Regions from separate parts of the Microbacterium sp. K36 genome, predicted to be linked through region 3. Evidence: predicted binding sites of a transcription regulator. Region 3 holds the regulator's gene; each other region holds the start of a gene.

Region 1 (7,750 bases), on a different contig from region 3:
GCGGAGTGCGACGGCGAGGAAGCCGGCGTTCGCGAGGGCGCTGAGCACGCGCGTCACGAGCAGGAGCTCGAATGCGGAAGCAGCCGCGCCGACGACGTGGCATACGGCGAAGAGCGTGAGGCAGGCGATGAGCGTGCGACGTGGGGGCCAGCCGCGCGCGAAGGCGGCCAGGGCGGGGGCGCCCACGACCATGCCGACGGCGAAGCCCGAGGTGAGAAGCCCGGCCGTGCCGACCGGGACGTCGAGGTCGTCCGCGATCGCGGGGAGGAGTCCCGCGAGCATGAACTCTGAGGTGCCCATGACGAAGACTGACAGGGCAAGGGCATAGAGGGGAGAGGCATCGAGTGCTCCGAGGTGAGAGGGAAGAGGAATGCTTCTCGTCACCACGGTCAGCGCCCGGGTCACCGGCGCGCGCCCGTCGAAAGGGCGGACGAAGGGATCAGCGGTTCACGGGGCTGACGGTGTGACCGGCAGCCCCCGACCTGTCTGATTCGGGACTCGACATGCCCTCCACCCTACGGCTGACCGGTGTGCCTGCGTGAACGTCGTGCCTGCGGGATCAGTCGGAGCCGGCCCGCGCGCCGACGACAGACCACGGAGGTTCCTCGGCGAAGGTCACGGTGTGCGGAGGCGGCGGTCGGTCGATGTAGGTCCGGCCGGTGGGACTCGTCCACTCCAGAACGCCGCCCCGCCCCTGCTCGACGTGCCACGGGGAGTGGTGTTTGAGCATGTGATGTCGTCGGCAGAAGGTCGCGAGGTTGTCGTGCACGGTCTCGCCGCCGAGCGCCGCATCGTGATTGTGATCGAGGTCGCACTTCCGCGGCGCGAGGCCGCAGCCGGGGAAGCGGCAGCGTTGATCGCGGGCCCGCAGGTGTCGGCGGAGGTCTTCGCTCGGGCGATACCGGTCGACGGCCAGCAGCGCCCCGCTGATCGGGTGGGTGAGCACCCGATCCCATCCGCTGGCGGCACCGGCCAGTCGGCGGGCCGTGGCCGGATCGATCGGGATCATCCCGTCCAGCTCGGCGGCGAGGATCGGAGTGCCGTCCATCGTCCCTCCCTGCTCGCCGTGCATCAGCTCGCCGTGCATCAACGTCAGCACCGGCACGGTGACCTCGACGCGCGCACGAAGCTCGGAGAGCAGTCCTTCCTCCGAGTCATGCCCCGCCGGAGCGCCTGTCAGGACGAGATCGGCGAGCAGGTCTGTGCGCAGCTGATCGACCGTCCTGTCGTCGAGGATGCTCTCCTCCGCCTCCGGGCACCGCGCCCGCACGTTCTCCTCCCGCACGGCATGCGCCATCTGGGAGAGCCGGTCGTACATCCCGTGCACGAGGGCCGCAGGGCCGCGGGCGCCGAGCTCGGCCATGCCGTCCTCGAGATCGGTCACCCAGACGCGGCGCAGCTCCCTGGCGTCACGATGTCGCTCGACGAGGGGCCGCTCCTGGAACCGGTCGGCCAGTCGGCGCACGAGTCGGCGTATCCGGTTCGGAGATTCCGCAGCGGCCACCTCGATCGCCTCCGCCGCGAAACGCGAACGATCGTCGGTGTCGTCGAGGTGCGCCCCCGCCTCCACGATCACGCGTGCGTGTGCGGCGCTGACGCGCCCGGCGCCCTGGGCCTCCCAGACGGCGGGGAACCGTTCGACCAGCCAGGACGCATCGGACATCCGCCGCTCGATGGTGCGGTCGCTGACGCGCTGTGCGGCCCCGATCTCCGCGGCGACGGTGCGGATCGCCATGTCTGCGCCATCCGGATGACGCGCCTGTCGGGCGATGTCGACCGCCAGCCGCCCCGCCATCGCGAGCAGTCCGTCGCGGGCCGCCTGCATGCTGCTCAGCGTCTTCTCCGCCGCTTCCAGCCCCTCCACCAGATCGGCGAGAATCGCCATCTGGGAGTCGGTCGCGTCGAGCAGTGCGGGCATGACGTCAGTCCATCACCGACCACCGACATTCGAACGAAGATTCGAAGGAATCTGGCCGAAAGTCGTATCACGAAAGGATAACGACCGTGGTTGACTGGCTCCGTGCTCCTGAACGTCATCGAAGCCGGGGAGGGCGACCGCGTCGCCGTGCTGCTGCACGGCATGATGGGGTCCGCCGAGAGCTGGCACCGCGTGGTCCCGCTGCTCGTGGAACGCGGCTTCCGCGTGCTCGCGCTCGATCTGCCCGGCCACGGCCTCTCGCCGCGTGATCCGGAGCTCACGATCGAGACGGCGGCCGACGCCGTCGTCGCCACGCTCGCGCAGACAGCTGTCCTTCCGGGGGCAGGGTCCGCCGCGGGGGACGGGGCCGCCGCCCCGCCCGCCGTCGCCGTCGGGCACTCCTTCGGCGCCACCGTGCTCGCCGCCGCCGCGCCTCGCCTCGACCCGGGCCTCGCGGTCTACGTCGACGCACCGCTCGCCCTCCAGGGCGGCCACGATCGTGCCGCCCTCGTGTCGCAGTACGAGCACGACCGCCGCACCCGCATGTCGCCCGCCGAGCTCCGCAAGCTCCGGCCCTTCTACTCCGTCGACGACGCCACGGTCGAGGCGCGGGCGGCCGAGCGCTTCGATCCGCCGACCGCGGCCTCCGTCTCCTGCGGGGAGGACGGTCATTGGACCGCCGCCCCCGGCTCCATCGTCGTCCGCGCGGAACCCAGTGCCTGGGTCACCGACGAGGACGCGCGACGGTTCGAGCACGGCGGCGTGACCGTGCGCAGCATCCCCGGAGCCGCCCACACCGTCTGGTACAGCCACTTCGAGGTCTTCACCGCCGCGTTGCCCGAGCTCTTCGCCCCGTCGCTGGTCTGATCGGGCGACCGCCCGACGCGGCGCGACTACCCTGGAGAGGACATGGCACATCTTCTCGGGGCCGAAGCCCTGCACCTCGAATACCCGACCCGCGTCGTCTTCGACGCCGTGACCCTCGGCATCGAGGAGGGCGACCGCATCGGCATCGTCGGCCGCAACGGCGACGGCAAGTCGAGTCTCCTGGCCATGCTCGCCGGCCGGAAGGAACCGGACTCCGGCCGGGTGACCGTTCGCGGCGGCACCCGCATCGGCGTGCTGGACCAGGCCGACACCCTCCCCGACGACATCACGATCGGGGCCGCCGTCGTCGGCGACATGGCCGAGCACGAATGGGCCGGAGACGCCCGCGTCCGCGACGTGATCGAGGGGCTGCTGACCGATCTTCCCTGGGACGCGCGGATCGGCTCCCTCTCCGGCGGTCAGCGCCGCCGCGTGTCGCTCGCGAAGCTGCTCACCGGGGACTGGGACGTCATCGCTCTCGACGAGCCGACCAACCACCTCGACGTCGAGGCGATCACCTGGCTCGCCGGGCACCTCAAGAAGCGCTGGCCCGCGAACGCCGGTGCCCTCCTCGTCGTGACCCACGACCGGTGGTTCCTCGACGAGATCTGCACCGAGACGTGGGAGGTGCACGACCGCATCGTGGAGCCCTTCGAGGGCGGCTATGCGGCGTACATCCTGCAGCGGGTCGAGCGCGACCGCATGGCGGCGGCGACCGAGGCGAAGCGGCAGAACCTCGCCCGCAAGGAGCTCGCCTGGCTGCGCCGCGGTGCCCCGGCCCGCACCAGCAAACCCAAGTTCCGCATCGATGCGGCCAACGAGCTCATCGCCGACGTGCCCGAGATCCGCGACAAGGTCTCGCTGCAGTCGCTCGCCGTCTCGCGGCTGGGCAAGGACGTCGTCGATCTGCTCGATGTGGGGGTGACGTACCCTTCGACAAGCTCAGGGACCCAGACAAGCTCGGGGGCCGGCGGGAAGACCGTGCTCAAGGACGTGGAGTGGCGGATCGCCCCGGGGGAGCGCACGGGCATCCTCGGCGTGAACGGCGCCGGGAAGTCCACGCTCCTGGGGCTCATCTCCGGTACGGTCGAGCCCACCGAGGGGCGGATCAAGCGCGGGAAGACCGTGCAGGTGCGTACGCTCACGCAGCGCCTCGACGAACTCCTGCCCCACTGGAACGACCCCGTGCGCGTGGTCATCTCCGGTCTGCGCACCTCGTACACGCTCGGTGCCGGGTCGAAGGCGCAGGACCTCACGCCAGGACAGCTCCTGGAGCGGCTCGGGTTCTCCTCCGCCCAGCTCTCGACTCCGGTGAAGGATCTCTCCGGCGGCCAGCAGCGCCGGTTGCAGCTGCTGCTCGTGCTGCTCGACCAGCCGAACGTGCTCATCCTCGACGAGCCCACGAACGACATGGACACCGACATGCTCGCCGCGATCGAGGACCTCCTCGACTCCTGGTCGGGCACCCTCCTCGTCGTGAGCCACGACCGGTACTTCCTGGAGCGGGTGACCGATCAGCAGTACGCGATCCTTCCCGGTCCGGACGGCGCGGGGCGCCTGCGCCATCTCCCGGGCGGCGTCGACGAGTACCTTCGTCTGCGGCAGCGCGTCGAGAGCGCCTCGACGACCTCGACGGCGGCATCGGCCCCCGCAGCGAGCGGTCTCGACGGCGCGGCTCTCCGGGCGGCGCAGAAGGAAGCCACCGCCCTCGAGCGTCGCATCCAGAAGCTCACGCAGCAGGTCGACGCGGCCAAGCACGCCCTCGCCGACCACGACCAGTCCGACTATGCGGGCCTCGGCGAGCGGATGAAGGCGATCACGGCGCAGGAGGCCGAGATCGAGGAGCTGGAGCTGCGCTGGTTCGAACTCACGGAGCAGATCGGCTGACGGAGGAATATCCTTCTCCCACGACTGTTGGGAGTAGCGATGGAAGGCCTCGAAGTAACCGTCCTGCTCGGACTCACGATTCTCGTCGGAACCCTGATCGCCCCGCGCGTGCGTCTCGCGCTGCCCCTCGTCCTCGTCATCCTCGGACTGGCGCTGGGATTCATCCCGCCGCTGCGCGAGGTCCAGCTGCCGCCGGAGACCGTGCTGCTGCTGTTCCTGCCGGTGATGCTGTTCTGGGAGAGCCTCACGACATCGCTGCGGTCGATCCGCCGCGACTTCCGCTACATCGTGCCGATGAGCACGCTCCTCGTCGTCGCCTCCGCGTTCGCGGTGGCCGGCATCGGCGTGCTGTTCGGCATGCCCTGGGAGATCGCGCTCATCCTCGGGGCCGCGGTCGCACCGCCCGACGCCACGGCCGTCGCCGCCCTCGGCCGGCTGCTGCCGCGCCGGATGTTCATGAAGCTCAAGGCCGAGAGCCTGACCAACGACGGCACCGCGCTCGTGCTCTACGCCATCGCGGTGTCCCTCGCGCTGGGCGGCCAGGTCACGCCGCTCTCGGTCACCTGGGACGTGCTGGTGTCGTACGTGGGCGGGATCGCCGCGGGGATCGTCGTCGCGGCCCTGGCCACGCTGCTGCTGCGCCGCATCTCCTCCACCATCGTCATCAACGTCACGCTGCTGCTCGTGCCGTTCTCCGCGTTCCTGCTCGCCGAGCTCGTGCACGCGTCGGGGGTGCTCGCCGTGGTCGTGGCCGGACTCATCGTCGCCTGGGTGTCGCCGCGCGTGACGACGGCGGCCTCGCGCCGACAGGCCGACGCGGCCTGGCCGTTCGGCGTCTTCCTGTTGAACGGGGCGCTGTTCGTGCTCATCGGCCTCGAGGTGCAGTTCGTCGCGCACGAGATCTCCGCCGCCGCCATCGGCCGCCTGGTGCTCGTGACGCTCGCCGTGTGGGCCACGCTCTTCGCCGTGCGGTACGTGTTCCAGCTCCTCAACGTGCTGTTCCAGCGCCGCCCGGCCGAACGCCCGCCGCGCGGCGCCCGCTCCCGCGCCCGGCTCGTGTCCACGGTCGCCGGCATGCGCGGCGCGGTGTCGCTGGCGATCGCGCTGTCGGTGCCGACCGGTGTCTCCGCAGGGAGCATGGTGGGCGGGCGTGACGAGATCGTCTTCGTGACCGCCGGGGTGATCTTGCTCAGCCTCCTCGTGCAGGCGCCTCTCCTTCCCGCGCTCGTGCGCTGGGCACGATTCCCGGTCGACCATGCCGAAGACGAGGAGTACGAGCTCGCCGAGCGGGCGATCTCGGGTGCGGCCCTGGCCGCGCTCGACGACCTCGCCGCGGAGCACGGCATCGGCCAGGAGGTGCGCGACCGGGTGCGTGCCGAGGGGTACCAGGCGCTGGAGTTCGCGAACGCCCGGACGCTCGCGCGGGAGCAGGCGCTCATCGACGCCGAGGCCGACGCGCTGGACGAGATGCTCGGCGAGCCCGATCCCTACGGCACCGGGGGAGAGGTGCGCCGTGACGAGGGCGAGGATGCGGGCGACGTGGCAGTGTCGGCAGGGACCGCCCCCGACCCCGAGGCGACGGACGGCACGACGCTGCAGATGATCGCGACCTCCGCCGACGTCGACCTCGCCCAGCGCTCGCCGCTCGTGCGGCACGAGGAGCACACCCGGCTCAAGCTCGCGCTGCTCGACCGCAAGCGCGAGGTGCTGCTCGGGCTCCGCGGCGCCGGCACCGTGGACGACATGGTGGTCCGCCGGATCTCCGCCCGTCTCGACCTGGAGCAGGTGCGTCTGCAGGGAATCGAAGAGTTCGACTGACCGGCCCGCGCGGCTGTGACGCCGTGTGACATCCCGATTCCGCGACAGCGCGCCCTCCTGCCTAACGTTGTCGAGTCCCGCCAGGAAGGAACCCTCATCATGTCCCGCCGCACCACCTCCGCCCTCGCCGCGCTCGCCGTGGTCCCGCTGTTCGTCGCCCTCGCCGGGTGCGCCACCTCGTCCGACGCGGGTTCCGGCGACGGCGGCTCCGAGAACGAGACCGTCAAGATCGGTGTCGTGGGGAAGGGCGACGCGCAGTGGGCGCCCTTCGTCGAGGCCGCCGCCGACGAGGGCATCACGGTCGAGCTCGTCGACTTCGGGTCCTACGAGCAGCCGAACCCGGCGCTGACCGAGGGGGAGATCGACCTCAACCAGTTCCAGCACATCGTGTACCTCGCGGAGTACAACAACGCCTCGGGTTCCGATCTCACGCCCATCGGCTCGACCGCCATCTACCCGCTCGGCCTGTACTCGACGAAGTACGACGACGTCGACGACATCAAGAAGGGCGACACGGTCGCGGTTCCCGACGACGCCTCGAACCAGGCACGCGCGCTCAACGTGCTGCAGCAGGCGGGCCTGCTCGAGCTCAAGAGCGGCGGCACGCCGTACTCCGACCTCGCCGACATCGATGCCGACAAGTCCAAGGTGAAGGTGACGGCCCTCGAGGGTGCGCTCATCCCGACCTCGCTCCCGGACGTCGCGGCCGCGATCATCAACAACGACTTCGTCGAGGACGCCGGACTGACGTTCGACGACGCGATCGCGCAGGACGACCCGGAGGACCCGAACGCCCTCCCGTACGTCAACATCTTCGCCGCGCGTGCGGAGGACGCGGACAACGAGACGTATCAGAAGCTCGTCGAGATCTTCCAGACGAACGAGGATGTGCAGGCGGGGCTGCTCGAGTCCTCCGGCGACACCGCGGTGGCGCTGCGTACCCCGGTCGAGGACCTCGTGGCCTCGCTGGAGAAGGTCCAGAAGGACGCCGAAGAGAAGTAACCGGACGCCGGGGTGTGATCCGCCCCCCGTTCGATGAGGGAGAATCGGGTGGCGCTTCGTGCGCCGCCCGATTCTCCGTTTCCCGAGAACCAGACCGGAGCACCACATGCCGATCGTCACCCTGACGAACGTCTCCAAGACCTACCCCTCCCGCAGCCAGGGCGATCGCGAGATCGTCGCCGTCGACGACGTCACCCTCTCCATCGACAAGGGCGACGTCTTCGGCATCATCGGATACTCCGGTGCGGGGAAGTCGAC
Region 2 (7,750 bases), on a different contig from region 3:
GTCCGCCCTCGGTCGCGCGGTCCGAGGCGAACGACCGCATCGTCGAGCAGATCACGAGCGTCCTCGACCAGTTCAAGGTCGACGCCAAGGTCACCGGTTTCTCCCGCGGCCCGACGGTCACGCAGTACGAGGTCGAGGTCGGCCACGGCGTCAAGGTCGAGAAGATCCTCCAGCTCAGCAACAACTTCGCGTACGCGGTCGCCTCCAACGACGTGCGCATCCTCTCGCCGATCCCCGGCAAGAGCGCGATCGGCATCGAGATCCCGAACACCGACCGCGAGACGGTCGCCCTGGGTGACGTGCTGCGGTCGGGAGCCGCGCAGAAGAGCACGCACCCGCTCACGATCGGCGTCGGCAAGGACGTCGGCGGCAACTTCGTCGTCGCCAACCTTGCGAAGATGCCGCACCTCCTGGTCGCCGGTTCCACCGGCTCCGGTAAGTCCAGCTTCGTGAACTCGATGATCACGAGCCTCCTCATGCGGGCGCGCCCGTCCGACGTGCGCATGGTCCTCATCGACCCGAAGCGCGTCGAGCTGACCAGCTACGCGGGTGTTCCGCATCTGATCACCCCCATCATCACGAACCCGAAGAAGGCGGCCGAGGCGCTGCAGTGGGTCGTGAAGGAGATGGACATGCGGTACGACGACCTCGCGTCGTTCGGCTTCCGCCACATCGACGACTTCAACCGGGCCGTGCGTGCGGGCGAGGTGGAGGTGCCCCCGGGCAGCGAACGGGTGCTCAAGCCGTACCCGTACCTCCTCGTCGTGGTCGACGAGCTCGCCGACCTGATGATGGTCGCCCCGCGCGACGTCGAGGACTCGATCGTCCGCATCACGCAGCTCGCTCGCGCCTCCGGCATCCACCTGGTGCTCGCCACGCAGCGCCCGAGCGTCGACGTCGTCACCGGCCTCATCAAGGCGAACGTGCCGTCCCGCCTCGCCTTCGCCGTCACGAGCGTCACCGACAGCCGCGTGATCCTCGACAGCCCCGGCGCCGACAAGCTCATCGGTCAGGGCGACGCGCTCTTCTCGCCCATGGGCTCGTCGAAGCCGTTCCGTCTGCAGGGCGCATGGGTCGACGAGAAGGAGATCGACGCGGTCGTCAAGCACGTCACGCGTCAGGCACGCCCCGAGTACCGTGCCGACGTCCAGGAGGCGATGGAGCCGGCGAAGAAGAAGGAGGTCGACGAGGACATCGGCGACGACCTCGAGCTCCTGCTCGCGGCGGCCGAGCTCATCGTCTCGTCGCAGTTCGGATCGACGTCGATGCTGCAGCGCAAGCTGCGGGTCGGCTTCGCCAAAGCCGGACGCCTGATGGATCTCCTCGAGTCGCGCGAGGTCGTCGGCCCCTCGGAGGGCTCGAAGGCGCGCGATGTGCTCGCGACCCCGGAGCAGTTGCCGCAGGTCATGGCGAAGCTCCGCGGCGAAGACGTTCCGTCGGCTCCTGCGGCCGCGGCGGCGCCTGCCGAACGTGATCCGTTGGAGGCGCAGTACGACGGCCTGCCAGTCGTCGAAGCGGAGGGCGACGAAGACGCCTGGGGCCTGACGGGACGCGACTGATGGCGATCCCTCGGCAGCTCCCCAACGCCATCACGGTGGCGCGCATCCCGCTCGCCGTGGTGTTCTTCGTCCTCCTGCTCGTCGGGGGGACGTACGGCCTCGCCGATCTCACGGTGCGCTGGATCGCCGCCGTCCTCTTCATCGTCGCCATCTCGACCGACTGGGTCGACGGCTATCTCGCACGTCGCTACGACATCGTCAGCGACTTCGGCAAGCTCTGGGACCCGATCGCGGACAAGCTCCTCACCGGTGCGGGATTCGTGGGGCTCGCGATCCTGGGCGAGGTCTCGTGGTGGATCGTCGTGATCATCCTCGTCCGCGAGTGGGGGATCACCATCCATCGGCTGGTCGTCGCCAGCGAGCATGTGGTCGCGGCCGCCTGGATGGGCAAGATCAAGACGGCGTTCCAGGGCGTCGCCCTCGGGTGGGCGCTCCTGCCGTTGCACGTGTTCATCGGGCTCGGCCCGTGGACCGTCGTGACGACCGTCCTCATGGTCATCGTGCTCGTGCTCACTGTCGTCAGCGGGATCGACTACATCGTCGCGCAGGTGCGCGGCACCCGTCAGAGCCGATGATCGGCACGACGCCGGCCGAGGCTCTGGACGCTCTGCGTGAGCGAGGTTGGACCCTCGGTGTCGCGGAGTCGCTCACTGGCGGTGCGGTGTGCGCGGCGCTCGTCGCGGTGCCCGGCGCCTCCGCGGTGCTCCTCGGCGGCGTCGTCGCCTACGCCACCCCCGTCAAGCACACGCTGCTGGGCGTCGACACCGACCTGCTGGAGCGATACGGGCCAGTGCACCCGGAGGTCGCGCGGCAGATGGCAGCCGGAGTGCGCGAGGCCGTCGCGGTGGATGGTCTCCCCGCCGATGTCGGAGTGTCCACCACGGGGATCGCGGGCCCGGAGTCTCCGGATGGGCAACCCGTGGGCACCGTCCACATCGGCGTGGTCACCCCGACGGCGAGTCGGACCCGACCGTTCCACTTCGAGGGGGACCGCGACGCGGTGCGAGCACAGACGGTCGGGGCGGTCCTCGATGTGCTGGCCGCTGCGCTGCGGGAATAGCGACCCCTCGCGTCATGTTGATACGGATGTGCTCACATTTAAACCACAGAGTGCAAGGGTAGATTCTGTGCAAGCCAGGAGGACTAGACTGGCCGTCTCTTCGAGGGAGACCTCGATTCATGAACTGCGGAGGAGGTTCCGATGATTCTTGTACGACAGGAGATCGGCGACGTGCTGAGGGACTTCCGTCTGCAGAAGGGGCGGACGCTCCGCCAAGTCGCGAGCAAGGCGTCCGTCGCTCTCGGTTACCTCAGTGAGGTCGAGCGCGGACAGAAGGAGGCCTCGAGCGAGATCCTCGCCTCGGTGGCGGAAGCTCTCGACGTCCCCATCTCCACCATCATGCGTGAGGTCGGTGACCGCATCTCGGTCCTCGAAGGCATCCAGGTCTTCCCCGACGTGGTCCCGGACGACCTGGTCGCTTCCGTGGAACCCGAGCTCTCGCTCCGCTGATTCCCGGAGAACTTCTTCATGCGACGCAGTGAGTTCCTGCGCGCCGTGGACGCCGAATTCAAAGCCCGGGCGTCCTCTCTGCTGAACGACCTCGTGCTCTCCGGGATGGGTGGGCGCACCGCGCTCGAAGCTCTCGACGCCGGGGTGCCCCCGCGGGACATCTGGCTCGCGCTGTGCGCCGACATGGATGTGCCCGATTCCCGGCGCCACGGGGTGGGGCGTCTGGAGCCGCGCGGGCGGTGACGGGCGTGTCCCGGTGTGCGGATGTTCGACACGCCTACTCCGGCGTGTTGTCGAAAATCTGTTCGAACCGGGCGTAGTCTTCTGCACAAGTGGTCAGAAGGCTCTGATCCTCACGATCCGTGGCTCCTCGATGCAATGTCGGAGGCCCGCCGTACCGTGAGGGCCAAGCTGAAAAGCCATACGCCTTGTCGGAGAGTTCCTTCCAGCCGGAAGAGCCGCGACAGCCTACAGGCGGCAGCACACGCGCAGAAGGAGCACACCATGCCATCACCCGCCGACCGCGAGAAGTCCCTCGAGACGGCTCTCGCTCAGATCGACCGCCAGTTCGGAAAGGGCTCGGTCATGCGGCTGGGCAGCGATGAGCGGGCGCCTGTGGCCGTCATCCCCACCGGCTCCATCGCCCTCGACGTCGCCCTCGGCGTGGGAGGTCTGCCGCGTGGCCGCATCGTCGAGATCTACGGCCCGGAGTCCTCCGGTAAGACGACGCTGACGCTGCATGCCATCGCCAACGCCCAGCGAGCCGGCGGTATCGCGGCGTTCATCGATGCCGAGCACGCGCTCGACCCCGACTACGCCGCGAAGCTCGGCGTCGACATCGACGCCCTTCTCGTCTCGCAGCCCGACACGGGTGAGCAGGCTCTCGAGATCGCCGACATGCTCGTGCGCTCCGGTGCCATCGACCTCATCGTCGTCGACTCGGTGGCGGCCCTGGTGCCGCGTGCGGAGATCGAGGGCGAGATGGGAGACTCCCACGTTGGTCTCCAGGCCCGCCTCATGTCGCAGGCGCTGCGGAAGCTCACCGGTGGTCTGAACCAGACGAACACGACGATGATCTTCATCAACCAGCTGCGCGAGAAGATCGGCGTGTTCTTCGGCTCCCCGGAGACCACTGCCGGTGGTAAGGCGCTGAAGTTCTACGCCTCCGTGCGTATGGACATCCGCCGCATCGAGACGCTCAAGGATGGCACGGACGCCGTGGGTAACCGCACCCGCGTCAAGATCGTCAAGAACAAGATGGCCCCGCCGTTCAAGCAGGCGGAGTTCGACATCCTCTACGGCGTCGGCATCTCCCGCGAGGGCAGCCTGATCGACTTTGGCGTCGAGCACGGCATCGTCAAGAAGTCGGGATCGTGGTACACCTACGACGGCGATCAGCTGGGTCAGGGCAAGGAGAACGCGCGGACGTTCCTGCTCAACAACGCGGACATCGCGCTGGCGATCGAGAGCCAGATCAAGCAGAAGCTCGGCATCGGCGGCCCGGCCGCGGCTCCGGGTGCTGATGAGCTGGCCGAGCGTCGCCCGGCCTGATGAGTGATCAGCGTGGGGGCGATTCCGAGCGGATCGCCCCCATCATCCCTCTCTTCGGCGGAGCTGCGCGCACCGAGCGTCCGGCTGATAGCGGGGCAGGCGACTCGTCGTCCGCTCGACCCGTGCGGTCCGGGTCGCCGGCGGACGCTGCGGGACTCTGGCGCTCGACGTGGCACGAGCCCGCGCCCACAGGGACACCGTCGGCTGACGACGGTTCCCCCAGCGCCCGGCATCCCGCTCGTGGTGCCTCGGCGCGAGCCGCTTCCCGGGGCGGGAAGACCACCACGTTGCGCGCCGTCGGCGGCGTGTCCCGCTCGACGGAAGAGGGGGCGGACACAGAGAGCGGCGCGTCGGCGGAGGAGATCCGAACGACGGCGGAGGAGTCGTTGGTGCGGAAGCTGCGAACGCGGTCGCTGTCGGTCTCCGAGGCCCGGCTGGTGTTGAAGGGACACGGACTCGCCACGGACGCCATCGACGACGTGATCGATGACTTCGTACGCCGTGGTTACCTCGATGACGCCGTGCTCGCGGAGCTCCTCGTCACGTCCGGTGTCGAACGCAAGGGTCAGGGCCGGGTCGCCCTCTCACGAGCGCTGTCGCAGCGGGGCATTCCCCGTGAGGTCATCGACGCCGCTCTCGATGAGCTCCCCGATGACGACGCCGAACGCGCGCTGGAGTTCGCCCGGACCAAGGCCCGCTCCATGGGACGTCTCGATCCGGACGCGGCGCTTCGCCGATTGGTCGGACAGCTGTCTCGCCGCGGGTACGGGGGATCGGTCGCCATGAACGCGGCGAAGACGGCGCTGCGGGAAGCTTCGTTCGGCGGGGGCGTCTCCGGCGTCCGGTTCGTGGATTCCGACTGACGGTCCGCTCGCGGTCGGCTCTCGGCGACGCTCGTACAATGGGAGGATCATGACTATCCCCCGCAGCGTACCGACGATCATCAGCGCGTCGTCAGCGGCCGTCGACGACGACGGGCGCCGGCGATCCTACGAAGTGCGCACCTTCGGTTGCCAGATGAACGTCCACGACTCCGAGCGTCTGTCCGGGTCCCTGGAGAGCGCCGGCTACATCCGCGCCGAGGCCGGAGCCGAGGCGGACGTGGTGATCATCAACACCTGCGCCGTCCGGGACAACGCCGCCGGGAAGCTCTACGGGACGCTCGGGCACCTGGCCGCCGTCAAGCGCCGCAAGGCCGGGATGCAGATCGCCGTCGGCGGCTGCCTGGCACAGATGGACAAGCAGGCCGTGCTCGACAAGGCCCCCTGGGTCGACGTGGTCTTCGGCACGCACAACATGGGGTCCTTGCCCGGTCTCCTGGAGCGCGCGCGCCACAACGGCGATGCCGAGCTCGAGATCCTCGAGTCCCTCGAGGTCTTCCCGTCGACGCTTCCCACCAAGCGCGACTCCGCGCACAGCGGCTGGGTGTCGATCTCCGTCGGCTGCAACAACACCTGCACCTTCTGCATCGTCCCGAGCCTCCGGGGCAAGGAGAAGGACCGTCGCCCGGGCGACATCCTTAACGAGATCCGTCTGCTGGTGGAGGACGGCGCCATCGAGGTGACGCTCCTCGGGCAGAACGTGAACTCGTACGGGGTGGAGTTCGGGGATCGTCAGGCGTTCGGAAAGCTCCTCCGCGCCGCCGGCGAGATCGAGGGGCTCGAGCGCATCCGCTTCACGAGCCCGCATCCCGCCGCCTTCACGGACGACGTGATCGACGCGATGGCGGAGACCCCCGCCGTCATGCCGCAGCTCCACATGCCGCTGCAGTCGGGGAGCGACCGGATCCTCAAGGCGATGCGTCGCTCCTACCGCAGCGAGCGCTTCCTGGGCATCCTGGACCGCGTCCGTGAGCGCATCCCGCACGCGGCCATCACGACCGACATCATCGTCGGCTTCCCCGGCGAGACCGAGGAGGACTTCGAGGAGACGATGCGCGTCGTCGAGCAGTCGCGCTTCTCCGGAGCCTTCACCTTCCAGTACTCGATCCGCGAAGGCACCCCTGCGGCCACGATGCCGGACCAGGTGCCCAAGGACGTCGTCCAGGCTCGCTACGACCGGCTGATCGCGCTCCAGGAGCGCATCTCGCTCGAGGAGAACCAGAAGCAGGTCGGCCGGGAGGTCGAGGTTCTCGTGTCCACGGGCGAAGGCAAGAAGGACACGGAGACGCGTCGCCTGACCGGGCGGGCGCAGGACAACCGCCTCGTGCACTTCGAGGTCACTCCCGGGTCCGAGCTGCCGCGCCCGGGCGATGTCGTCACGGTGACGGTGACGCACGCCGCGCCGTTCCACCTCCTCGCCGACGACCCGACGGGTGCCCCGCTCCGCATCCGCCGCACGCGTGGTGGCGACGCCTGGGATCGGGGACAGGCCGAGTCGTGCGCCGTGCCGGCACCGAGCGACGGCGCTCCGCGCGCCGTCTCCCTCGGCCTTCCGACTCTCCGCGTCGGGGTGTGACCGCACCTCGGCTCTGGGTCGTCGTCGGCGCGACCGGCACGGGAAAGAGCGACCTGGCACTCGATCTCGCGGAGGAGCTCCGGCGCCGCGGCAACCCGGCGGAGATCGTCAATGCCGATGCCATGCAGCTCTACCGCGGCATGGACATCGGCACGGCCAAGCTGCCGGTCGCCGAACGTCGCGGCATTCCGCACCACCTCTTCGACGCGCGAGAGGTGACGCAGGACGCCGCCGTGGCCTGGTATCAGCCTCTTGCACGAGAGGCTGTGCAGCGAATCCACGCGGCAGGCGGCGACGCGATCCTCGTCGGCGGATCCGGACTCTACGTCTCGAGCGTCGTCTACGATTTTCACTTTCCGCCTCGGGACCCCGCCATCCGCGAGCGTCTGGAGCAGGAACTGGATCGAGATGGTGTCGAGTCATTGCTCCAGCGGCTGCGTGTGCGCGATCCGGAGGCCGCGGCGCGCGTGGACCCACGCAACGGTCGACGCGTGGTCCGCGCCCTCGAAGTCGTCGAGCAGGGGAGTGCGACGCACGGAGCGGCACTGCCGGAGACACCCACGCTCTGGTACCCGCACACGCGGCTGATCGGCCTGCACGTGGATCGCGCCGAGCTCGTCGCCCGCCTCGATGCCCGCGTGCGTCGGATGTGGGAGCACGGCCTGGTAGCCGA
Region 3 (7,750 bases):
CCTCCCAGGGGACCCCGGCGGAATCGGCCCGGTTGTGCGACTCCGGACCGCAGGCGTGCGGATCAGTCTCCGGCGACATCCAGGGCCTCCGCGAGCGTGAAGGCACCCGCGTACAGAGCCTTCCCGACGATGGCGCCCTCGACGCCCAGGGGCACGAGGTCGCGCAGCGCGGCGATGTCGTCGAGGTTCGAGATGCCGCCGGACGCGACGACCGGCTTCGGCGTGCGCGAGGTCACCTCGCGCAGGAGTTCCAGGTTCGGGCCGCGCAGCGTGCCGTCCTTGGTCACGTCGGTGACGACGTAGCGGCTGCAGCCGGCGTCCTCGAGGCGCTCGAGCACCTCCCAGAGGTCGCCGCCCTCCTTCGTCCAGCCGCGCGCCGCGAGGGTCGTGCCGCGGACGTCGAGGCCGACGGCGATCGCCTCACCGAAGCGGCTGATCACGTCGGCCGCCCACTCGGGGTTCTCCAGAGCGGCGGTGCCGAGGTTGATGCGGGCGGCGCCGCTCTCCAGAGCGGCCTCCAGGCTCGCGTCGTCCCGGATGCCGCCGGAGAGCTCGACGTTGACGTTCTTGAACTGCTTGATGACCTTGCGCAGGATCGGCGCGTTGCTGCCGCGTCCGAACGCCGCGTCGAGGTCGACGAGGTGAATCCAGGAGGCGCCCTGCGAGACCCACTCCCCTGCCGCGTCGAGCGGGTCGCCGTAGCTCGTCTCGGTCCCGGCCTCCCCCTGCGTGAGACGGACCGCCTTGCCGCCGGCGACGTCGACCGCGGGAAGGAGCGTGAGCGAGGGGGACTGCGCGAAGTCGTTCATGAGGTCCTTGGTTCGGGTGAGTTCGCGGCCCGAGAGGGCACGAGAGACGAGGGTAGTCCGCCGCGGGGCGCGGGACAAACCGCGTGACGCCGGGCGCGGACGCGGCTCGGCGTCAGAGGCTCTCCACCCAGTTCCTGAGCAACTGGATGCCGGCGTCTCCGGACTTCTCCGGGTGGAACTGCGTCGCCGAGAGGGGGCCGTTCTCCACGGCCGCGAGGAACGGGCCGCCGTAGTCCGCCCATGTGAGCACGGGCTGCGGGAACGGCGGGATCACGTCGAGCTCCCAGGACTGCGCCGCGTAGGAGTGCACGAAGTAGAAGCGCTCCTGCTCGATCCCGCGGAACAGGACGGTGTCCTCCCCCGGCTCGACGGTGTTCCAGCCCATGTGCGGCAGGACAGGCGCGTTGAGCTCCGTCACGGCGCCCGGCCACTCGCCGAGGCCCGCGGTGTCGTGCCCCCGCTCGACGCCGTGCTCGAAGAGCACCTGCATGCCGACGCAGATGCCGAGCACCGGTCGGCCACCCGCGAGGCGACGGCCGATGATCTCGTCGCCGCCGTGGGCGTGCAGGGCGTCCCGCACCGCCTGGAAGGCGCCGACACCGGGCACGACGAACCCGTCGGCCTCGAGCGCCTCGGTGCGGTCGCGCGTGAGGACAGCGTCGGCTCCCGCGGCGACGAGGGCCTTGACCGCGGAGTGGACGTTACCGGACTCGTAGTCGAAGACGGCGACTCGGGGCGCGGCGCTCACAAGGCTCCCTTGGTGGACGGGATGCCGTCGACGAGGGGATCCAGCGCCTTCGCCTGACGGAACGCCCGCGCGAACGCCTTGAACTCGGCCTCGGCGATGTGGTGCGGGTCGCGCCCGCTCAGCACCCGGACGTGCACGGTCAGCGCGGCGTTGAAGGTGATGGCTTCGAAGACGTGCCGCACGAGCGACCCGGTGAAGTGCCCGCCGATCAGGTGGTGCTCGAAGCCCGCGGGCTCCCCGTCGTGCACGAGGTACGGGCGACCCGAGATGTCGACGACCGCCTGCGCGAGCGCCTCGTCCAGGGGGACGAGGGCGTCGCCGTAGCGGGAGATGCCGGACTTGTCACCGAGGGCCGCGAGGATCGCCTGGCCGAGCACGATCGAGACGTCCTCGACCGTGTGGTGTGCGTCGATGTGCGTGTCCCCGGACGCCCGTACCCTGAGGTCGGTCAGCGAGTGCTTCGCGAACGCCGTGAGCATGTGATCGAAGAAGGGCACCGAGGTGTCGATGGTGCTCGCGCCGGTGCCGTCGAGGTTCAGCTCGACCTCGACGGTGGATTCCGACGTGCTGCGCACGCGGCTCGCGGTGCGTGCGGTGGGCGCGGGGATGGTCATGATGCCGATCCTATCGAGGCCAAGGCGTCCAGGAACGCCGTGGTCTCCGCCTCCGTGCCGGCGCTGACGCGCAGGTGGCCGGGGATGCCGACGTCGCGGACGAGCACGCCGCGGTCGTACAGCTGCTGCCACGTCGCCTGCGGATCCGCGACGCCGCCGAACAGCACGAAGTTGGACCACGAGAGGTGCGGGGTGTACCCGAGGGCTTCGAGCGTCGCCGTGATGCGGTCCCGCTGCTCCACGATCTCCTGCACCATGCCGAGCATGACGTCGGCGTTGCGGAGCGCGGCCACCGCCGCAGCCTGCGTGAGAGCGCTGAGGTGGTACGGCAGCCGGACGAGCCGCAGCGCGTCGATGAACGCCGGATCGGCCGCGAGGTAGCCGACGCGGGCGCCGGCGAAGGCGAACGCCTTGCTCATGGTGCGGGAGACGGCGAGCCGCGGCCGTCCTTCCAGGAGGGTGAGGGCCGACGCCGCATCCCGCGGCGCGAACTCCTGGTACGCCTCGTCGACGATCACGACGCCGCGGGCCGCCTCGTAGACGGCCTCCACCACGTCGAGCCCCAGCGGGGTGCCGGTCGGGTTGTTCGGCGAGCAGAGGATCACGATGTCGGGGTCGGCCGCGCGCACCTGCTCCGCCGCCTCCTCCGGGGTGACCGTGTAGTCGGGCTGACGGGTGCCGGCGATCCAGGACGCGCCGGTCCCCTTCGCGATGAGCGGGTACATCGAGTACGTGGGGCCGAAGCCGAAGGCCGTGCGCCCCGGTCCGCCGAACGCCTGGAAGATGTGCTGCAGCACCTCGTTGGATCCGTTGCCCGCCCAGATCTGCTCCGACGTGAGGCCGTGACCCAGATAGTCGGCGAACGCCTCCCGCAGCGTGGTGAACTCACGGTCCGGGTACCGGTTCACGTCTCGGATCGCCACCGCGATGTCATCGAGGATGTCGCTCGCGACCTCGTCGGGAACCGGATGCGTGTTCTCGTTGACGTTCAGCGCCACCGGCAGCGGGGCCTGCGGCGCTCCGTACGGGGTGAGTCCGCGCAGATCGTCGCGGAGCGGGAGATCGTTGAGGGAGAAGGTCACCCTTCCCATCTTAAGAGGAGCACGGAGAGCCGAGGTCATCGTGACGATCAGATCGTGACGGACCGGAGGCAGGACCTCGGACTCCGCGTCAGTCGGTGTACCGTGCCGGGAGCGCGAGCTCCTGGCCGACCTGGAGCTCACCGCCGCGCAGGAGGTTCATCCGGCTGATCTCGCCGATGACATCCCGCGGGTCGGCGTCGGGAGCGATGCTGCTCGCGATCGACCAGAGCGTGTCACCGGGCATGACCGTGACGGTCTCGACGGAGACGGCCGGTGCGTCTACACCGGAGGCGATCGCGCTGCCCCCGCCGAGGGCGGCGAAGGCGATGCCCGCAGCGAGCGGCACGGAGGCGAGCGCGAGCAGGGTGCGGCGGCCGCGGGCCGTGATCCGCAGCCGGGTGGCCGGACGGGCCGATGCCGGAAGGGCGGTCGCGGTGCTGAGGCTCATGCTGCTCATGTCTGCTCCTTACTGTCCCGGCGCCGGAGCCCGGGGAGGTTGGCGTAGCTTTCGCATCCGCGACTCGGCCGGGAGTCGTGGATGCGAAGCTACGTTCCGAAGATATCTTCGAGTTCGAACATCTGTCAAGCTGTCTTCGAAACCATGCCCCGCGATGCGCCCGACACGCTCGAACAGATCTTCCAGATCGGCGCGTTTCTCGGATACGGTTTCGATAAGGACACCCCACCACGGGCCACCGACATTCGAAGCGGCACGTCGGATCACGCAGTGAAGGAGCACCATGAGCGACACCTCAGCCCTCGAGTCCGAGGCGCCGCGCACCCGTCGTCGCAAGAACCTCAGCCCGAAGCAGATGGCGATCCTCGAGGTCATCCAGGCCTCGATCGCACAGAACGGCTATCCGCCGAGCATGCGGGAGATCGGCGACGCCGTCGGGCTCAAGTCGCTGTCCAGCGTCACCCACCAGCTCGGTCAGCTCGAACTCAGCGGCTACCTGCGGCGCGACCCGGGCAAGACCCGCGCGATGGAGGTCCTCATCGACCTCCCCGGCACGGGCACGGAGAACCCGGCCGATGTGACGACCCCCGTCGGCGATGCCGCCCTGGTCCCCCTGGTCGGGCGGATCGCCGCCGGTGTGCCGATCACCGCCGATCAGCAGGTCGAGGAGATCTTCCCGCTCCCCCGTCAGCTCGTCGGCAAGGGCGACCTCTTCATGCTCAAGGTCTCCGGGGAGTCGATGATCGACGCCGCCATCTGCGACGGCGACTGGGTCGTGGTGCGCTCGCAGAACACGGCGGAGAACGGCGAGATCGTGGCCGCCATGCTCGACGGCGAAGCGACCGTCAAGGTGCTCCGCCGTCGCGACGGCCACACGTGGCTGCTGCCCCGCAACTCCGCGTTCGAGCCGATCCTGGGCGACGAGGCGGTCGTGCTCGGCAAGGTCGTCGCGGTCATGCGCGCCGTCTGAGACGCCGTATCGTCGGGGAGACGATGACGAAGGCCCTCCCGGTGCGCCGGGAGGGCCTTCGTGTGTCCGGGGACGACCGCGTCAGGCGGTGACCACCACGTCCTCGCGCACCCGTCGGGTCGCCTCGACGATGTTCCGCAGCGACGCCGTGGTCTCGGCGTAGCCGCGGGTCTTCAGACCGCAGTCCGGGTTCACCCAGAGCTGCCGGAGCGGGATCTCGTCGACCGCACGCCGGAGCAGGGACTCGACCTCCTCCACGGTGGGCACGCGCGGGGAGTGGATGTCGTACACGCCGGGGCCGATGCCGTGATCGAAGCCCACCTCGGCGATGTCCGCGACGACCTCCATGCGGCTCCGGGCCGCCTCGATGGAGGTCACGTCCGCGTCGAGCGCACGGATCGCTTCGATCACGACGCCGAACTCCGAGTAACAGAGGTGGGTGTGCACCTGCGTGGCCGCCGCAGCGCCGCCCGTGGCCAGTCGGAACGAGGCGACCGACCAGTCGAGGTACGCCGGCTGGTCGGCCTGCTTCAGCGGGAGCAGCTCCCGGAGCGCCGGCTCGTCGACCTGGATCACCTGGATGCCCGCGGCCTCCAGGTCGGCGATCTCATCGCGCAGCGCCAGCGCCACCTGGTTCGCGGTCTCGCCCAGCGGCTGGTCGTCGCGGACGAAGGACCACGCGAGGATCGTGACGGGGCCCGTGAGCATCCCCTTCATGTGCTTCGCCGTGAGCGACTGGGCGTACGCCGACCAGGCGACCGTGATGGGCGCGGGACGCGAGACGTCGCCCCAGAGGATCGACGGACGCGTGGCCCGCGAGCCGTACGACTGCACCCAGCCGTGCTGCGTGACCGCGAAGCCGTCGAGGTTCTCCGCGAAGTACTGCACCATGTCGTTGCGCTCCGGCTCACCGTGCACGAGGACGTCGAGACCGAGGTCCTCCTGCAGGGAGACGACCGCGGCGACCTCACGGCGCAGGAACTCCTCGTAGTCGTCCTCGGGGATCTCGCCACGGAGGAACTGGGCGCGCGCGCGACGGATGTCGCCGGTCTGCGGGAACGAGCCGATCGTCGTCAGGGGCAGCGCCGGCAGGCCGAGGGCGTTCTGCGCCTCCTCCCGGTCCTGGTACGGGGCACGGGCGAAGTCGGCGTCGCTCAGCGCGCGGGCACGCACCTCGCCGTCGCGCACGCCGGGAGCGGTCAGGCGGTCCTGCAGCGCGGCGGTCGCCGCGTCCAGCTCGGCCGCGATCGCCGTGCGCCCTGCGGACAGGCCGCGGGCGAGGGTCACGACCTGCTGCACCTTCTGATCCGCGAACGCGAGCCAGGAGACGAGGCGCGCGTCCAGCGCCGTCTCGTCGTCCACGTCGTGCGGCACGTGCAGCAGCGAGGTCGAGGTCGATGCCGACACCGGGGCGCCGAGCGCGCGGAGCGCCTCCAGCGCGTCGAACGCCGCGGAGAGGTCGCCGCGCCAGATGTTGTGCCCGTCGATGACACCGCCGACGAGGGTCTTGCCCTCGAGGCCAGGCACCGCGTCGGGCACGGTGCCGCGCACGAGATCGACGGCGATGGCCTCGACGGGGGCCGCAGCGACGGTCGCGAACGTCTCGCCGAGGCTCGCGTACGGGGCCGCGACGAGGATCGAGGGACGCTCCTCGGCGGTGCCCAGCACCGCGAGCGCGCGCTCCGCGGCGGAGGCGAGCTGCGCGGTCGTGGCCGGCAGGGACTCGCTCACGAGGGCGGGCTCGTCGAGCTGCACCCACTCGGCGCCCGCGGCGCGCAGGCGGGCGAGCAGGTCGACGTAGACGGGCAGCACGTCCTCCAGCCGCGATAGCGGCTCGAACCCCTCCGGCGCGTCGTCCGACGCCTTGGCGAGCGCCAGCAGGGTGACCGGTCCGACGACCACGGGACGCGTGACGAAGCCGGCGGCGGCGGCCTCCGCGACCTCGCGCACCAGGCGGTCGCTGGCGAGGGAGAACACCGTCTCCGGACCGATCTCCGGCACGAGGTAGTGGTAGTTCGAGTCGAACCACTTCGTCATCTCCAGCGGCGCACGCTCGCCCTCGCCCCGGGCGACGGTGAACAGCGCGGGCAGGCCGATCGTGCCGTCCGCCTCGCGGAGGTCGTCGAAGCGGGCGGGGATCGCGCCGACCGTGACGGCGGCGTCGAGGACCTGGTCGTAGTAGGAGAAGGACTCCGGGATAGACGAGTCCGTGCGGCCGAGGCCGAGCCCCGCCAGGCGCTCGCGGGTCGCCGCGCGCAGCTCCGCGGCCGTCTGCTCCAGCTCCTGCTCGTCGATGCGGCCCGCCCAGAACGCCTCGACGGCCTTCTTGAGCTCGCGGCGACGGCCGATGCGGGGGTAGCCGAGGATGGTGCCCTCGGGGAATGCGGTCATGGTGTTTCCTTTCGGCGGGGACTAGTGCCGGAGCGCCGGGACGATGCCGGCTTCGGCGAGGACGGTCAGGACGGTCTCGTGCTGGTTGAACGCGTAGAGGTGGACGCCGGGGGCGCCGCCGGCGACGACGTCGGCGGCGAGGCGTGCCGCCCACGAGATCCCGATCTCCCGGCGCCCTTCGGCGGTCGGCTCGACGTCGAGGGCGATCGCGAGCTCGCTGGGCAGGTCCTCCCCTGTCAGCTCCAGGACCCGGGCCAGCCGGGTCGGCGACGTGATCGGCATGATGCCGGGGAGGATCGGGATGGTGACGCCGCCGGTGCGGGCGCGCTCCACGAAGGCGAGGTAGTCGTCAGGGTGGAAGAAGAGCTGGGTGATGGCGAAGGTCGCCCCCGCGGCCTGCTTGGCGAGCAGAGCCTCCACATCCTGCGTGCGGTGCGTGGCCCGGGGATGCCCCTTCGGGAAGGCGGCGACCGCGATGTCGACCTTTTGCCGGGGCGCCACCAGGGCCGCCCCGGGAAGTCCGGGGACCGGCGACTCCTGGTACGGCGCGCGCTCGGCCTGCACGCGATCGATGAGCTGCACGAGCTGCGCGGCGCTCTCCAGGTCGCCGAGGAAGGGCTCGCTCTGCCCCGCGGGCGGGTCTCCGCGCAGAGCGAGGAAGCGGAGGATCCCGGCGTCG

The links. The regulator LexA, encoded in region 3, represses DNA repair genes until DNA is damaged. The targets are predictions, from matches to a motif close to TCGAACANNTGTTCGA.
Region 1: DW296_RS07215 (HNH endonuclease signature motif containing protein) is a predicted target of LexA. The motif match lies at 1,948-1,963, and genes of this name have one in related genera.
Region 2: recA (recombinase RecA) is a predicted target of LexA. The motif match lies at 3,363-3,378, and genes of this name have one in related genera.

What each region holds. Positions count from the first base shown of each region.
Region 1 is NZ_SSDN01000068.1:46,465-54,214, forward strand. It holds partial or broken gene DW296_RS07210 (MFS transporter) at 1-300, opposite strand, end outside; gene DW296_RS07215 (HNH endonuclease signature motif containing protein) at 560-1,918, opposite strand; gene DW296_RS07220 (alpha/beta fold hydrolase) at 2,021-2,785, shown strand; gene DW296_RS07225 (ABC-F family ATP-binding cassette domain-containing protein) at 2,828-4,672, shown strand; gene DW296_RS07230 (Na+/H+ antiporter) at 4,712-6,490, shown strand; gene DW296_RS07235 (MetQ/NlpA family ABC transporter substrate-binding protein) at 6,590-7,492, shown strand; gene DW296_RS07240 (methionine ABC transporter ATP-binding protein) at 7,599-7,750, shown strand, end outside.
Region 2 is NZ_SSDN01000082.1:5,205-12,954, reverse strand. It holds gene DW296_RS10095 (FtsK/SpoIIIE family DNA translocase) at 1-1,559, shown strand, start outside; gene pgsA (CDP-diacylglycerol--glycerol-3-phosphate 3-phosphatidyltransferase) at 1,559-2,134, shown strand; gene DW296_RS10085 (CinA family protein) at 2,131-2,619, shown strand; gene DW296_RS10080 (helix-turn-helix domain-containing protein) at 2,761-3,069, shown strand; gene DW296_RS10075 (DUF3046 domain-containing protein) at 3,088-3,312, shown strand; gene recA (recombinase RecA) at 3,574-4,620, shown strand; gene DW296_RS16655 (regulatory protein RecX) at 5,010-5,483, shown strand; gene miaB (tRNA (N6-isopentenyl adenosine(37)-C2)-methylthiotransferase MiaB) at 5,533-7,077, shown strand; gene miaA (tRNA (adenosine(37)-N6)-dimethylallyltransferase MiaA) at 7,074-7,750, shown strand, end outside.
Region 3 is NZ_SSDN01000046.1:41,389-49,138, reverse strand. It holds gene DW296_RS03690 (SseB family protein) at 1-79, opposite strand, end outside; gene priA (bifunctional 1-(5-phosphoribosyl)-5-((5-phosphoribosylamino)methylideneamino)imidazole-4-carboxamide isomerase/phosphoribosylanthranilate isomerase PriA) at 63-809, opposite strand; gene hisH (imidazole glycerol phosphate synthase subunit HisH) at 922-1,557, opposite strand; gene hisB (imidazoleglycerol-phosphate dehydratase HisB) at 1,554-2,171, opposite strand; gene DW296_RS03670 (histidinol-phosphate transaminase) at 2,168-3,262, opposite strand; gene DW296_RS03665 (LysM peptidoglycan-binding domain-containing protein) at 3,342-3,710, opposite strand; gene lexA (transcriptional repressor LexA) at 3,994-4,680, shown strand; gene metE (5-methyltetrahydropteroyltriglutamate--homocysteine S-methyltransferase) at 4,762-7,071, opposite strand; gene DW296_RS03650 (methylenetetrahydrofolate reductase) at 7,093-7,750, opposite strand, start outside.